4 regions of the Paenibacillus sp. LX16 genome follow, and region 1 is predicted to be linked to each of the others. Evidence: riboswitches for the same ligand, from Rfam matches in the RefSeq annotation. Region 1 holds a riboswitch; each other region holds the start of a gene.

Region 1 (3,209 bases):
TTTTCCTGTTCCCAACAACAACCTCGAGGTAAAAGATGCTTTTCCAATGGTTAACATAATCAACCGCCTCCCACAAAATGTACAATTTCTAGGCAATCTCCATCTTTTAGTACTGCTTCATCATGATCTTCACGGGTCAATATATGCCGATTCAGCTCCACCACTACGGTTTTCACCTTTACATCAAGCTCATGTAGCAATTGATTCACATGAGTGATCCGATTAGAAAAGGTCATGCTCTGGCCGTTAATCGTCAGCTTCATAAGCTTTCCTCCTTGAGGAGCTCAGAAGAAAAACTACTTATCCCAAGTTCAGCCGCACCAGCCCCATTAAGCATAGCTGCCATCGCACGCCCGGTAGCATCACTCAGCAGGACACCGTTGCGATAATGCCCGACTGCAGCATATACGCCCTCGACCCCAGGAACAGCGCCTATAAAAGGGTGACCTGATGCAGCCTGTGGACGTAAGCCCGCCCAAGTGCGTATAAAAGAAGCTTCACGGACGCGCGGCAGCCAGGCAGAGGCACGTGCCAGCAACCCCTCCAAGCCTCCTACGGTCACTTCTTCGTCATATTGATGCGGAAGGCTCGTTGCCCCAATCCAAAGCTCGTTATTCTGTTTAGGCACGAGGTAAATATCATCAGCATAAATGGTGTATTCTAACGGGCGATCTTTCAAGGAGACCGCTACCGCTTCGCCCTTGACCGGATAAAGTGGATATTCAAACCCAACCTGCGCTAGCAATTTCATGCTATCCAAGCCTCCAGCAATAATGACCTGATCGCAGGAAAAAAAGCCACTATCTGTTCGAACACCGCAAACTCGACCATCCTGTATGACCAGTTGCTCTGCCTGTGTACCAGACCATACCGTTGCTCCCAGCACCGCAGCAGCACCTGCATAAGCACGGCAAAGCTGGACAGGAGCCACTTGTGTCTCCTTTGAGCGATATATTGCCCCGATCGCTTGTTCATCCAAACCTGGAATTCGTCGGGCCAATTCCCTCGCATCCCACCAGATAGGACAATCATCCTCTCGCGTTTTAGCAGCTTTCCAGCGTTTTTGGCCCTCAGTTTCCGTATGGAAAGGGGTCACAAATCCTTCTGTACGGAATTCCACCGAAATACCCGACAAACGCTCCAGATCACAGACAAGCTCAGGGAATGCATCTCGACTTCTGCGAGCAAATCGTGCCAGCTCAGAGTCGGTGAACTCTTCACTTTCCGCTGCCAGCATTCCAACCGCTGCTCCTGAGGCTCCCTCACCCGGGATCAATCGTTCCAGCATGATCGTACTTCTTCCCTCCTTGGCCACATGATAAGCAATGGAACTGCCGATGACACCTCCACCTATGACCAAGCATTCAGCATGTCCTATCGCTCTTGCCTCCGTGTGTATCTTTAGCATTTGTTTCGTGTCTCCTCTCCATAAACCATTCTGCTTCCAGCTTGCTTCTACTCTCGTTTTCTCGCTACAGGCTGTGAACTACAAGATCTGCCATTCGCCTATATTCCATCGCAGCTGCAACGGGCGATTCAGCCTCCCATATACCAGACATCACCGCAATTCCGCTTGCTCCGGCCATATAAAGCTCCGGGATATGGTGAGGTTGTATGCCGCCCAGCGCGATCACCGGAATGTTCGACAGCCTGCAAATATGTTCAAGCTGAGCTATACCCCGCGGTACAATACCAGGCTTACAATGGGTCTCATATACGTGACCATAAAGTACATAGTCCGCACCTGCCCGCTCGGCATTCTGCGCCTCCTCCAAGGAATGCACAGACACTCCACAGCGTGTACCCTTTGAAAGTAGGCTTTTCACATCCACAACAGGTAATCCATTAGCTGGTAGCTGGACGGCTCCAACCAAAGTAAGTAAAGCTACATCCACACGATCATTTACTACTATTTGTTGCAAAGGAACTTCCTGCTCCACCATGCTGCGAGTCAAAGAAAGCAATGCAGAGGCACCATTCTGTTTTAAACGTGCGTGTACATAATGAACATAAGGACAAATCACAGCAGCCACTTGGGCTGCTTGTGCAAAAGTGCCCTTTTCCATCGAAATTGCGTGTAATTCGATTTTGTCTTCACCTCACATTGGATTAAAGGATCTAAGCTTAGCCAGCCACGTCTACCAGCAGTAATGAAAGGGGATTGTATGTGAATCCGTCTACGGAAGCTCGAACAACTTAAAATGAACGAAACGCAAAAAAACCACTTCCCCAAGGAAGTGGTTTAACGAACGTCCAATAATCGAACGGACCATGATATCCGTATACGTGTATCGTCCCACGCACAAACAAAATAAAGACGGTGTTGCCTTGTTTGCACGGCGCTCACTTCCCTACGCTGGCATAACCCAGATCAGGTGCAAAGGGTCCGAAATCCATTTATTCCGTCTCAGCCGCATGGGCGGCTCCCCTAGTGTGACTATTTTATTGTATAAGCTAAAAATAGCTTAGCATATTTTCCTAATTCTGCAAACCCCACTTCGTGTGAAATATGCAGAACTGGATTTAACTGATTTTAGTTAACTTTACTTGACCATTCTTCCACATTCCACGTTTTGGTTACCCAATCCTCGTAAAAGTCCGGTTCGTGAGATACAAGCAATACGGTCCCTTTGTATTCCTTCAAGGCACGTTTCAGCTCATCCTTTGCTTTAACATCCAAGTGGTTGGTAGGCTCATCGAACAATACCCAGTTGCTTTCACGCATTAACAGTTTGCAAAGACGGACTTTAGCCTGTTCTCCACCACTAAGCGCTGATAGTGGACGCGTGATATGCTCATTTTTCAAACCGCAACGCGCCAAATGCGCTCGTACTTCATGCTGATTCAAATGCGGAAATTCATTCCATACATCGTCAATCGGTGTAATTTTCTCCGCCTTTACTTCCTGCTCAAAATAAGCGGGCTGCAAAAAATCACCTTGATAGGTTTTTCCACTGATTGGCGGAATTTTTCCCAATATGGTTTTGAGCAATGTCGATTTACCGACACCATTGTAGCCGACAATTGCAATCTTTTCGCCACGTTCAATCGTCATGGACATTTTAGGCAAAAGGGCATGTGTATAACCAATCTCAAAATCAATACCCTCAAATACCGTCTTTCCGCTTGCACGTGCCTCTTTGAATTGAAAGGTTGGTTTTGCGGCTTCTTCAGGCTTATCAATACGTTCGATCCGATCAAGCTGCTTT
Region 2 (3,209 bases), 2.4 Mb from region 1:
TCATCATGGTAGGACAAGGCCCGCTCGGGATCAAGCGACAGATTGAACTGATCCCGCCAGCGGAACTCAAAGCGTGCCTTGGACAAAGCATCATCCCGCTGCTGCGCCCGTGGATGACCTTTCGCCAGATCAGCAGCATGTGCCGCAATTTTGTAGGTAATGACACCCTCACGGACATCATCCTTATTCGGCAGACCCAAATGCTCCTTAGGCGTAACATAGCACAGCATGGACGTCCCGAACCAACCGATCATCGCCGCCCCGATGGCTGAGGTAATATGATCATATCCGGGGGCAATATCCGTCGTGAGCGGTCCCAAGGTATAGAAAGGAGCTTCCTTACAAATCTCCATTTGTAAATCCACATTCTCTTTGATTTTATGCATAGGGACATGTCCTGGCCCTTCAATCATGACCTGAACATCATGATTCCATGCGATTTGCGTTAGCTCGCCCAACGTTTCCAGCTCTGCAAACTGTGCTTCATCATTCGCATCATAGATACTACCTGGACGTAGACCATCCCCGAGAGAAAAGGCCACATCATAGGCTTTCATAATTTCGCAGATTTCTTCAAAATGTGTATACAAAAAATTCTCCTGATGGTGCGCAAGGCACCAGGCTGCCATGATCGACCCGCCACGGGACACAATTCCCGTCATTCTATTCGCCGTCATCGGTATATACCGCAGCAATACACCCGCATGAATTGTAAAATAGTCCACTCCCTGCTCCGCCTGCTCAATCAGCGTATCGCGATACAACTCCCACGTCAGCGCTTCTGCTTCACCGTTCACCTTTTCAAGTGCTTGATACAGCGGCACAGTCCCAATCGGTACAGGAGAATTCCGAATGATCCATTCACGTGTGGTATGGATATTACGGCCTGTAGACAGGTCCATAACCGTATCCGAGCCCCAACGCACAGCCCAAGTCATTTTCTCCACTTCCTCCTCGATGGAGGAGGTAACCGCAGAATTACCAATGTTCGCATTGATCTTCACGTGAAAATGACGCCCAATGACCATTGGCTCACTTTCCGGGTGATTGATATTCGAAGGCAAAATGGCTCGTCCAGCCGCCAACTCCTGCCGTACAAACTCAGGCTCCACCCCTTCGCGGATCGCCGCAAATTCCATTTCGGGCGTAATGATCCCTTGCCGCGCATAATGCATTTGTGTCACTGTACGACCTTGCGAAGCACGAAGCGGACGGTTGGTCACGCCGGGAAATTCCACTGTCTCCCGTTTCGAGCCAGGTTTCAGTCCATTATCCTCCGGCTGGACGGCGCGTCCCTCGTAAGCCTCCACATCGCCCCGTTCCAGTGCCCAAGCTCGCCGTAATGGAGGCAGGCCCTGACGGATATCGACCTGATAGGATTCGTCGGTCATGGGACCGCTCGTATCATATACACGCAATGGCTCATGATGCTCCGTGCCCTGCGGCGTATGTGTAGGATGAAGAGCAATTTCGCGCTCTGGCACGGCAATGTCCGGCCGCGAGCCTTGAATATATACCTTACGGCTTCCCGGAAAGGGTTTTACCCCACTGGCTTGCTCCCCGTTTGTCTTCTCTACCTCAACTTCTTTTGTTCCTTCTGCTTCTGTCGGCTTCATTGTCCATTCCTCCCGTTTCGATGAAATGACACACCGATCCGGAACCATTCCCAGGGTGGCGCTGATCTATGCAAAAAAGCCGGTTCCCCAGGGAACCGGCTAATCTAACGAGGCAGCTATCCAGACAATGCGCATATGGAATAATCCTATTCCAATGCGTCACCGTAGACAGCAGCCGCGTATACATTTCAATGGCCGATTACTTCCCTACGCTGGTATGATCCAGATCAGGTGCAAAGGGTCCGGAATCTTGCACGATTCCATCTCAGCCCGGCATTACAGGCTCCCCCAGTAACTGTGATACTTCTATTCACATGAGGCGGATATAACAGACATCCCGCCTTCCTTACCAGACTACTTTAAATTTATGGCTTTGGCAACCCTTTTAGGTTCCCTTTACCAAGGAGACGTTCCCCATCAAATCACTCTGCTTGCTTCAACTGTGTTCATTCTTGTTACGGAAGCATAAGCCCCATTTCCTTCGCCGCTTCGATCAAAATCGGAGCAAAGTCATGTAGCGTCTCGGGTGCAAGTCGACTAACCGGGCCAGATACAGATAAAGCCGCAGTGACCTGTCCCTTCCGGTTCACAATTGGCGCTGCTACAGCAGCAGCCCCTGGCTCCCGTTCTTCATAGCTGGTCGCATAGCCCTTCTCGCGAATGTCCTGTAGCTGGGCTTTATAGACCTCCGGGTCTACCGAGAGCGGCCATTCATCCCCGCTTAGCAGGGCTTCCAGCTCCTGCGGCGGCATAAAGGCCGCCAGCACCTTGCTGGAGGCCCCTACAGCCAGCGGCATACGCGCACCTACAGGCGCGACCCTGCGGATCGCCTGATTGCTCTGCACGGCTTGTATGCGAATACGCATGCTACCGTCCCGTAAGTACAAGCTGACCGTCTCGCCCAAACGGTCACGTAGTCCTTCCATTGCAGGCTGCAACAGCACTGCCGGCTCGTCACTTTGGGACAAATGCGTGGATAGCTCCCAAATGCGGAAGCCAAGTCGATATTTTTCCGTTTCGGCATTCCGAACGACAAAGCCCCGATCCTCCAACGTAGTCAGCAGCCGATGAACCGTGCTTTTATGTAGACCAATTTTGGAGGCAATCTCCGTCAGGCCAAGATCCGAATTTGCAGTAAAACACAGCAGTATATCAAGTGCACGCTCTACAGCGCGAACGGTTAATTTACGGTCTTCCATCGTGAACCGCTCCTCTTGTATCCATATTCGTTTCACACTATGAAACATGGTTACATAAATTATATAGAATAGTCGCGGCTACTGTAAACCGATGTTTTTGTGACAACCATATTACAGAACGAGAACAAACATCGACAATTCTTTGCATCATTTTTACTTTTCCGGTTCAGGCGTTGACTTTGGATAATCCCCATCATACGATAATAGGTATCTATACGGATCTACACTACTATTTTCAAGTGGAATTATACCTAAATTCTATGAAACGAAGATCAATTTTATATAAGGAGGCTCTTACATGATTTCGACATCCCAGCGCAACGCTCAGCTACAGACCGCTGTTCAGGAGCCGTCCACCCCACTCTTTAATCCCCGTCTGCTGCGGTTCAAGCAC
Region 3 (3,209 bases), 2.2 Mb from region 1:
TAGGCTTTGGGAAGCAGGTGCTGGAGAAACTGAATGCGGATCTAGTGGATGCCGGATATTTTGAACGGAACCAGACGGATTTTGTGTTGCTGGATGCGGAAATTGTACCGTGGAATCTCAAGGCTCGGGAACTGATTGCTGCACAGTATGCGCATGTGGGTGAAGCAGCTCTGCTGGATCGCAGTAAGCTGGTAGACAAGCTGAAGCAGGCGAAGGTTGCAGGCCGAGAGGTTGGAGACTGGTTGGGGGAAATGGAACAGAAGTACGCGAATGCCGTAACGTTTCAAGAGGCTTTTCAAAAATATTGCTGGGATGTGGACGGTCTGGATGAAATTCGTATCGCACCGTTCCATACGCTGGCACACAGTGGAAAGACTTTTTTCGACCATTCTCATATTTGGCATATGGAGCAAAACCGGGAGCTGGCTGGGCTGTCTTCCCTGTTTATGGAGACAGAGTATCGCGTGATCACGGACGAAGCAAGCGAGGAAGAGGTCATTCGCTGGTGGAACGAGATGACAGAGGATGGTCATGAGGGGATTGTGATCAAGCCAGAATGCTTTTTGATGAAAAATCGGGACAAGATGATTCAGCCTGCAATCAAGGTGAGAGGCCGGAAGTATTTGCACATCATTTACGGTATGGATTATCTTGCCCCTGAGAATTTAAAGCGTCTGAAGCAGCGTCGAACGAACAAAAAGGAACGTCATGCCCTGATGGAAGGAGCGCTAGGTATGGAAGGCGTGGAACGTTTTGTCCGCAAGGATACGGTAGATCGTATTCATGAATGCGTCCTTGCCGCGCTATCGCTGGAATCGGAGCCGATTGATCCGAGATTGTAGTTAGCGAAGGAGGGATTGAGATGGAAAGGGGTACACCGTTAATTGATATTGGTGTGAACTTGATGCACCGTTCGTTTCATGCAGATCGGGAACAGGTGGTAGAGAGAGCCGCGGCTGTAGGGATTTCACCGCTGATTATTACCGGGACCAGTGTCCGCAGCAGTCGGGAGGCTTCTCAGTATGCAGCACGTTATCCGGGCAAGCTGTATGCGACAGCTGGCGTGCATCCCCATGATGCCAAAGACTGCAGCGCAGACACGATTCAGCAGCTCCGCCAGTTGGCGGGTCAGCCGCAGGTCGTATCCATAGGGGAATGCGGATTGGACTATAACCGTGATTTTTCGCCACGTGATGTGCAGCGCCGATGGTTTGGCGAGCAAATCCAACTGGTGGGTGAGCTGAATATGCCGTTATTTCTGCATGAACGAGATGCGCATGAGGATTTTGTCGCTATGCTGCGGGAGCATCAAGGGCTTGTCGATAAAGCGGTAGTGCATTGTTTTACCGGCACGGAACAGGAATTGCATACGTATGTAGAAATGGGACTGTACATCGGGATCACCGGCTGGATTTGCGACGAACGGCGTGGCAAACATCTGCGTGAACTAGTCAGAGATATTCCCTTGGACCGTCTGATGATTGAAACGGATGCTCCATTTTTGCCCCCGCGTAATCTACCCGTGAAGCCCAAAGAGGGGCGTAATGAGCCGATGTATCTCGCTCATATTGCTGCTACGGTAGCCGAATGTGCAGGCCGAAGTATGATGGAGATTGAAATCGCGACGACGGAGACGGCCAGACGTTTCTTCGGATTATAGGATTGTCAAAGCCATAGATGTGGTATATATTATAGTGAATTAAAAAGCATTGTCGGGAGCTTGAGAAAGTCAGGCTGAGAGGGTGGCCCTTGCCACTGACCGTGAAATCTGATCTGGGTAATGCCAGCGTAGAGAAACCAAGAACACTATACAGGAATGCCGCTTGTTTTGCGGTTGTCGATAGATTAAATGTATGTCCTAGCATTTTGCTTTGACCTTGGCTTTGGCTTGGTATCAGTGTAATAGCTTAGACTACTGGTTATATAAGGCATATCGACGAATGACGTTTTGTATGGTGCTTCACCTTTTACTGCGCATAAAGCTTGCCTGGAGATTCAGCTCCAGACAAGCTTTTTTTTATGGCCAAGAGGCCAATTATAGGAAAAAGGGGAGCACGCAATAATGAATACTACTGTAAGAGCGTCCAAAGGGTTGAAGCTGACTGATATTTTGGTCACGATTGTGATCGCTGTTGTGTTCGGTTTGGTCTATAAAATATGGGGGCCTGCCTATGATTTGATGAAACCATTGGGTCTGCACGCCGAGCAACTGATGTATGGCATGTGGTTTATGGCAGGCACGTTTGCTTATCTCATCATTCGCAAGCCGGGTGTTGCGATTTTGGCAGAGGTGGCAGCGGCAACGGTCAGCGCTTTTTTGGGAAGCGAATGGGGGATGTCCACCTTGTACTATGGCCTGCTGCAAGGCTTGGGAGCGGAGCTGTTTTTTGCGGCTTTTCTGTATCGGAACGCAAACCTGGGGGTTGCTTCGCTAGCTGCGGCCGGGGCGGCTGTCACTTCTCTGATTTTAGACTTCAGCTACGGGTATATTGATCAGCTATCGACCTGGAACTATGTTTTGTATATTGGATTTCGGATGATTGGCAGTATTGTGATTGCCGGGGTATTCGCGTTCTATCTGGCTAAGGCATTGGAGGTAACCGGAGTTACACGAAGTTTGAGACCTGCAACGGAACAAGATTATAAGGGGCTGGATTGATGAGCCGGGCAACCGAAGATGTGGTGGCTTCGATCACCCGTCTACGGTTGAAATTCCCCGGTGAGCAAGAGCTGCTTTTTCACAATATGTCTTTGTCTGTCCACAAGGGGGAAAAGCTGCTGCTACTGGGACCGAGTGGATGCGGTAAATCAACGCTGCTCCAAGTGTTAAGCGGTCTGATTCCACGCACGATAGAAGTGCCCATGAAATACGATGCTGCTGTAATTCCAAGTGTCTCAGGTATTGTATTTCAAGATCCTGATACGCAGTTCTGTATGTCATATGCAGACGAGGAACTGGCTTTTGTGTTGGAAAATAATCAGGTTCCCCGGGAGCAGATGCAATCCCGTATTCGCGAGCTGCTGATACAGGTTGGTCTATCGACGGATGATATACACATGCCCATTGGCAACATGTCACAGGGAATGAAGCAGCGGCTGGCGATTGCGTCTGTGCTGGCTATGGAGCCAGAAGTGCTTTTTCTGGATGAGCCCACGGCTTTGTTGGACGAGGAAGGCACTACACAGGTATGGGATACCATTCGCAACAT
Region 4 (3,209 bases), 2.7 Mb from region 1:
ATAGTTCATCAGCGACGCGTGAATATCCGTTGTTTCCAAGATACGCAAATTCACCGTAGCACTATCGCGAGAATCGTTAGCTGCCCAGGATGGAGCGGTTGAAAACACCAGCATGCTACAAGCTACAACTGCTGCTGTAAACCCTTTAAACCAATTTTTACGAAATAACAAAATATACCCCTCCTCATTAAGGTGTATGCTTCATATACATACTTTTGCACATATATGTAAGCCTTGAACCCACCATTTCTATTTTAATCCAACGCCAGACAAAAGAGTAGTCATTTACTTAAATTATTTATGAAAAAATAATTAATTCTCTCAAAAATAAAAAACCAGCAAACCTCCTAAAAAACTCGGAGATTCACTGGTTTATCCATTTATATTCTCATTATTTATTCCACACTTGGCGCTCAGTTTGCTGGCCCACATACTCAATGCGAGTCGGATTCACGTCCAGAATGACATAATCTGGATCATCCGGTCCGGAGAACCATTCCTTCAAGGAATCGTTCCACACTTGTTTGCGCAGCCCCTCATCAGCTGTAATCTGGACGGTAGCCTCCACTTCTACGACTTCCTTCGTACCGCCAACTTCATAACCCAGCAGCAGATAAGCATTCGGATTATCCTTTAGCTCATCCACTTTATGCGTTTTGCGATCTGTCGCCAGATGAATGTTCATTCCATCGTTAAAAAGGGCCATATAGCGTACTTTCGGTTTTCCACCCTCTACCGTACCTAACGAGCAAAATTTGTTGTTATCCAAAGCCTTCACAATGGCTTGTTCTAGTTGGCTACGATCCAATGTTTCCGTTTTACCCACAGTACAACAACTCCTTTTCACGAATTAGAATTCTCTACGGCCATGCCATTTGACACCAGCCCATCTGAATATACCTACGCAGCTGTTCTGAAAATAACATGACCCGATCAGATCGGATTGATTCATGCTCATTTTCAGATCAAAGCTCACAGTAAAAGTGTACCCTGTCGTTCGGCAAATGAACCGTCATCTCTTCCTCCATGCTGGACAGACTCGCATTCAAGGCATATAATCGTCGTAGTAAACCCGAATAAATGAACCCATTAAACCATACAATGCCAGGGGTGCTGGAATCGGCCGGCTGAGAGTGTGTCCCAAGACACTGACCCTTACAACCTGATCTGGGTAATGCCAGCGTAGGAATGCTTAAGCAAGATGTGCCTTTTTTACATAGGACCATCCCTTACTTTGGTATATACAAGCGCAAGCGTCCCGGAAACTCGGGGCGCTTTTTTTGTTGAAGATTAAGTTGTTGGAAAGATCGCGTCCGGCAGATGTTATTTTTATGAAAATGGGGAATATAAGCTGTCTGATTGGACGGATAACGGGTAATTAAAGGAGAGAACACAACGATGAAGCGCATGAAAATGTTAAGCCTGGGACTGATCAGTCTGTGGCTCATGGCCCTGACCCTGACTGCTTGCGGTGGAAGTCCCTCCACATCCCAAGAAGCGGCTCCCGCTACCAACACTCAAACGTCTACTTCGGCAAAGGATCTCAAAGATGTTAAAGTCGTGCTCGACTGGACACCCAATACGAATCATACGGGACTCTATGTTGCCAAGGACAAAGGATATTACGAAAAAGCGGGTTTGAATGTCCAAATTATTCAACCTGGTTCAGGCGGAGCCGATCAAATGGTTGCTTCTAATGCTGCACCTTTTGGTTTCAGCTACCAAGAAGGCGTCACACAGGCTCGTACGCAAGGCGTGCCGCTTGTATCCATCGCTGCGGTGATCCAGCATAATACCTCAGGCTTCGCAGCCCCGGTAGATCGCGGAATTAAGAGCCCGAAAAATTTTGAAGGTAAAAAATACGGCGGTTGGGGCTCTCCCGTAGAAGAAGCGGTCATGAAATCCATCATGGATTCAGACAAAGGCGATGTGAGCAAAGTGAAGATCGTCAACATGGGCAATGCAGACTATTTTACAGCCGTGAAGCGGGATATCGACTTTGCCTGGATTTTCTACGCATGGACCGGAATCGAAGCCCAGCTTCGAGGTGAGCCATTGGATATGCTGTATGTAAAAGATTATTCCAAAAGCCTCGATTACTATACGCCTGTAATTGTGAGCAACGAACAGACGATAAAAAATGATCCTGAGCTGGTCAAAGCGTTCATGGACGCTACCGCACAAGGCTATGAATACACTATCGCCCATCCGGAAGAAGCCGCTGACATCTTAAGCAAAGCTGTACCAGAGCTGGATAAAAAACTGGTGCTCGCCAGCCAAAAATGGCTAAGCCCACGTTATCAGGACGATGCCGCGCAATGGGGCGTGCAAAAAGCGGAGGTATGGCAAAACTATTCGGACTGGATGTACGAACGCAAGCTGCTCAGCAAGCCTTTGGAAGTAGATAAAGCCTTCACAAACGACTTCTTGCCCAAGCGCTGATCATTTGTTAAAACGTTAAATAAGACTGAACTAGAGAAGTGAACGAAGCCCCACTACGCAGTCGGATGGTGCTTCCCATCGCCACCGCCCCCGGATTTCTTAATAAAAACTTATGATTAGTGTAGAAATCCGGGGAGGTTATGCTTCCGAAGCGAGCTTTCCTACGGAAAGCTTTTAAAGCGAACGCTAACGCTTGTACAGCACCATTCCGCCCACTTCGTTCTCGTTCCACTTGGTTTATTCTTTAGTCTCATAGTATCTAAAGCGCAAAAACAGATGCGCTTGTGTGTAAAAATGCCACACAACCTATCAAAAACTAAGGTGCTTTTAGGCGGTTGGCAGCGTAGCGGTTCATTTGAATCTGGAGAAGCGTAGCGCTCGCCTTTGCCGTGGGATTCTTACCTTTTAAAATTCATTCAAAGAACCCCACGGCAACAGCGATCGTAAGATCAAATGAAACGCGAAGCGGTCTCCCCGCCTTAAACCACCCTATTTTCTCAAAACAACTCCACAATAAAGGACAGGTGAATTTTCATGGCTAACACACTACTCAGTATTCAAGTCATCCCTAAAACTCCTAATAACGAGGACTCTTACCCGTATGTAGATAAGGCGATTGAGGTCATTCAGCACTCCGGCGTCAAACATCAGGTGAATCCATTGGATACGACCATGGAGGGCGAGCTCGACGAGTTGCTGAAAGTGGTTAAAGAAATGCACGAGGCTTTGACGGAAGCGGGCAGTCCCAGCGTCATTTCACAGATCAA

Evidence for each region. A riboswitch is a leader RNA that binds a small molecule or an ion and turns the genes downstream of it on or off. The one in region 1 is predicted to bind thiamine pyrophosphate.
Region 2: linked by a shared signal. The riboswitch ahead of thiC (phosphomethylpyrimidine synthase ThiC) and the one ahead of T3H97_RS13975 (thiamine phosphate synthase) in region 1 are both predicted to bind thiamine pyrophosphate.
Region 3: linked by a shared signal. The riboswitch ahead of T3H97_RS04575 (ECF transporter S component) and the one ahead of T3H97_RS13975 (thiamine phosphate synthase) in region 1 are both predicted to bind thiamine pyrophosphate.
Region 4: linked by a shared signal. The riboswitch ahead of T3H97_RS02160 (ABC transporter substrate-binding protein) and the one ahead of T3H97_RS13975 (thiamine phosphate synthase) in region 1 are both predicted to bind thiamine pyrophosphate.

The regions. Positions count from the first base shown of each region.
Region 1 covers NZ_CP141152.1:3,203,375-3,206,583, forward strand. The annotation lists gene T3H97_RS13960 (thiazole synthase) at 1-57, opposite strand, end outside; gene thiS (sulfur carrier protein ThiS) at 60-263, opposite strand; gene thiO (glycine oxidase ThiO) at 260-1,408, opposite strand; gene T3H97_RS13975 (thiamine phosphate synthase) at 1,473-2,066, opposite strand; TPP riboswitch at 2,332-2,440, opposite strand; gene T3H97_RS13980 (ABC-F family ATP-binding cassette domain-containing protein) at 2,534-3,209, opposite strand, start outside.
Region 2 covers NZ_CP141152.1:805,028-808,236, reverse strand. The annotation lists gene thiC (phosphomethylpyrimidine synthase ThiC) at 1-1,616, opposite strand, end outside; TPP riboswitch at 1,804-1,916, opposite strand; gene T3H97_RS03620 (IclR family transcriptional regulator) at 2,072-2,815, opposite strand; gene T3H97_RS03615 (alpha/beta hydrolase) at 3,114-3,209, shown strand, end outside.
Region 3 covers NZ_CP141152.1:1,008,841-1,012,049, forward strand. The annotation lists gene T3H97_RS04565 (polynucleotide kinase-phosphatase) at 1-842, shown strand, start outside; gene T3H97_RS04570 (TatD family hydrolase) at 863-1,660, shown strand; TPP riboswitch at 1,704-1,813, shown strand; gene T3H97_RS04575 (ECF transporter S component) at 2,063-2,659, shown strand; gene T3H97_RS04580 (ABC transporter ATP-binding protein) at 2,659-3,209, shown strand, end outside.
Region 4 covers NZ_CP141152.1:478,631-481,839, reverse strand. The annotation lists gene T3H97_RS02170 (bifunctional 2',3'-cyclic-nucleotide 2'-phosphodiesterase/3'-nucleotidase) at 1-171, opposite strand, end outside; gene T3H97_RS02165 (pyridoxamine 5'-phosphate oxidase family protein) at 392-826, opposite strand; TPP riboswitch at 1,097-1,206, shown strand; gene T3H97_RS02160 (ABC transporter substrate-binding protein) at 1,399-2,442, shown strand; gene T3H97_RS02155 (MTH1187 family thiamine-binding protein) at 2,977-3,209, shown strand, end outside.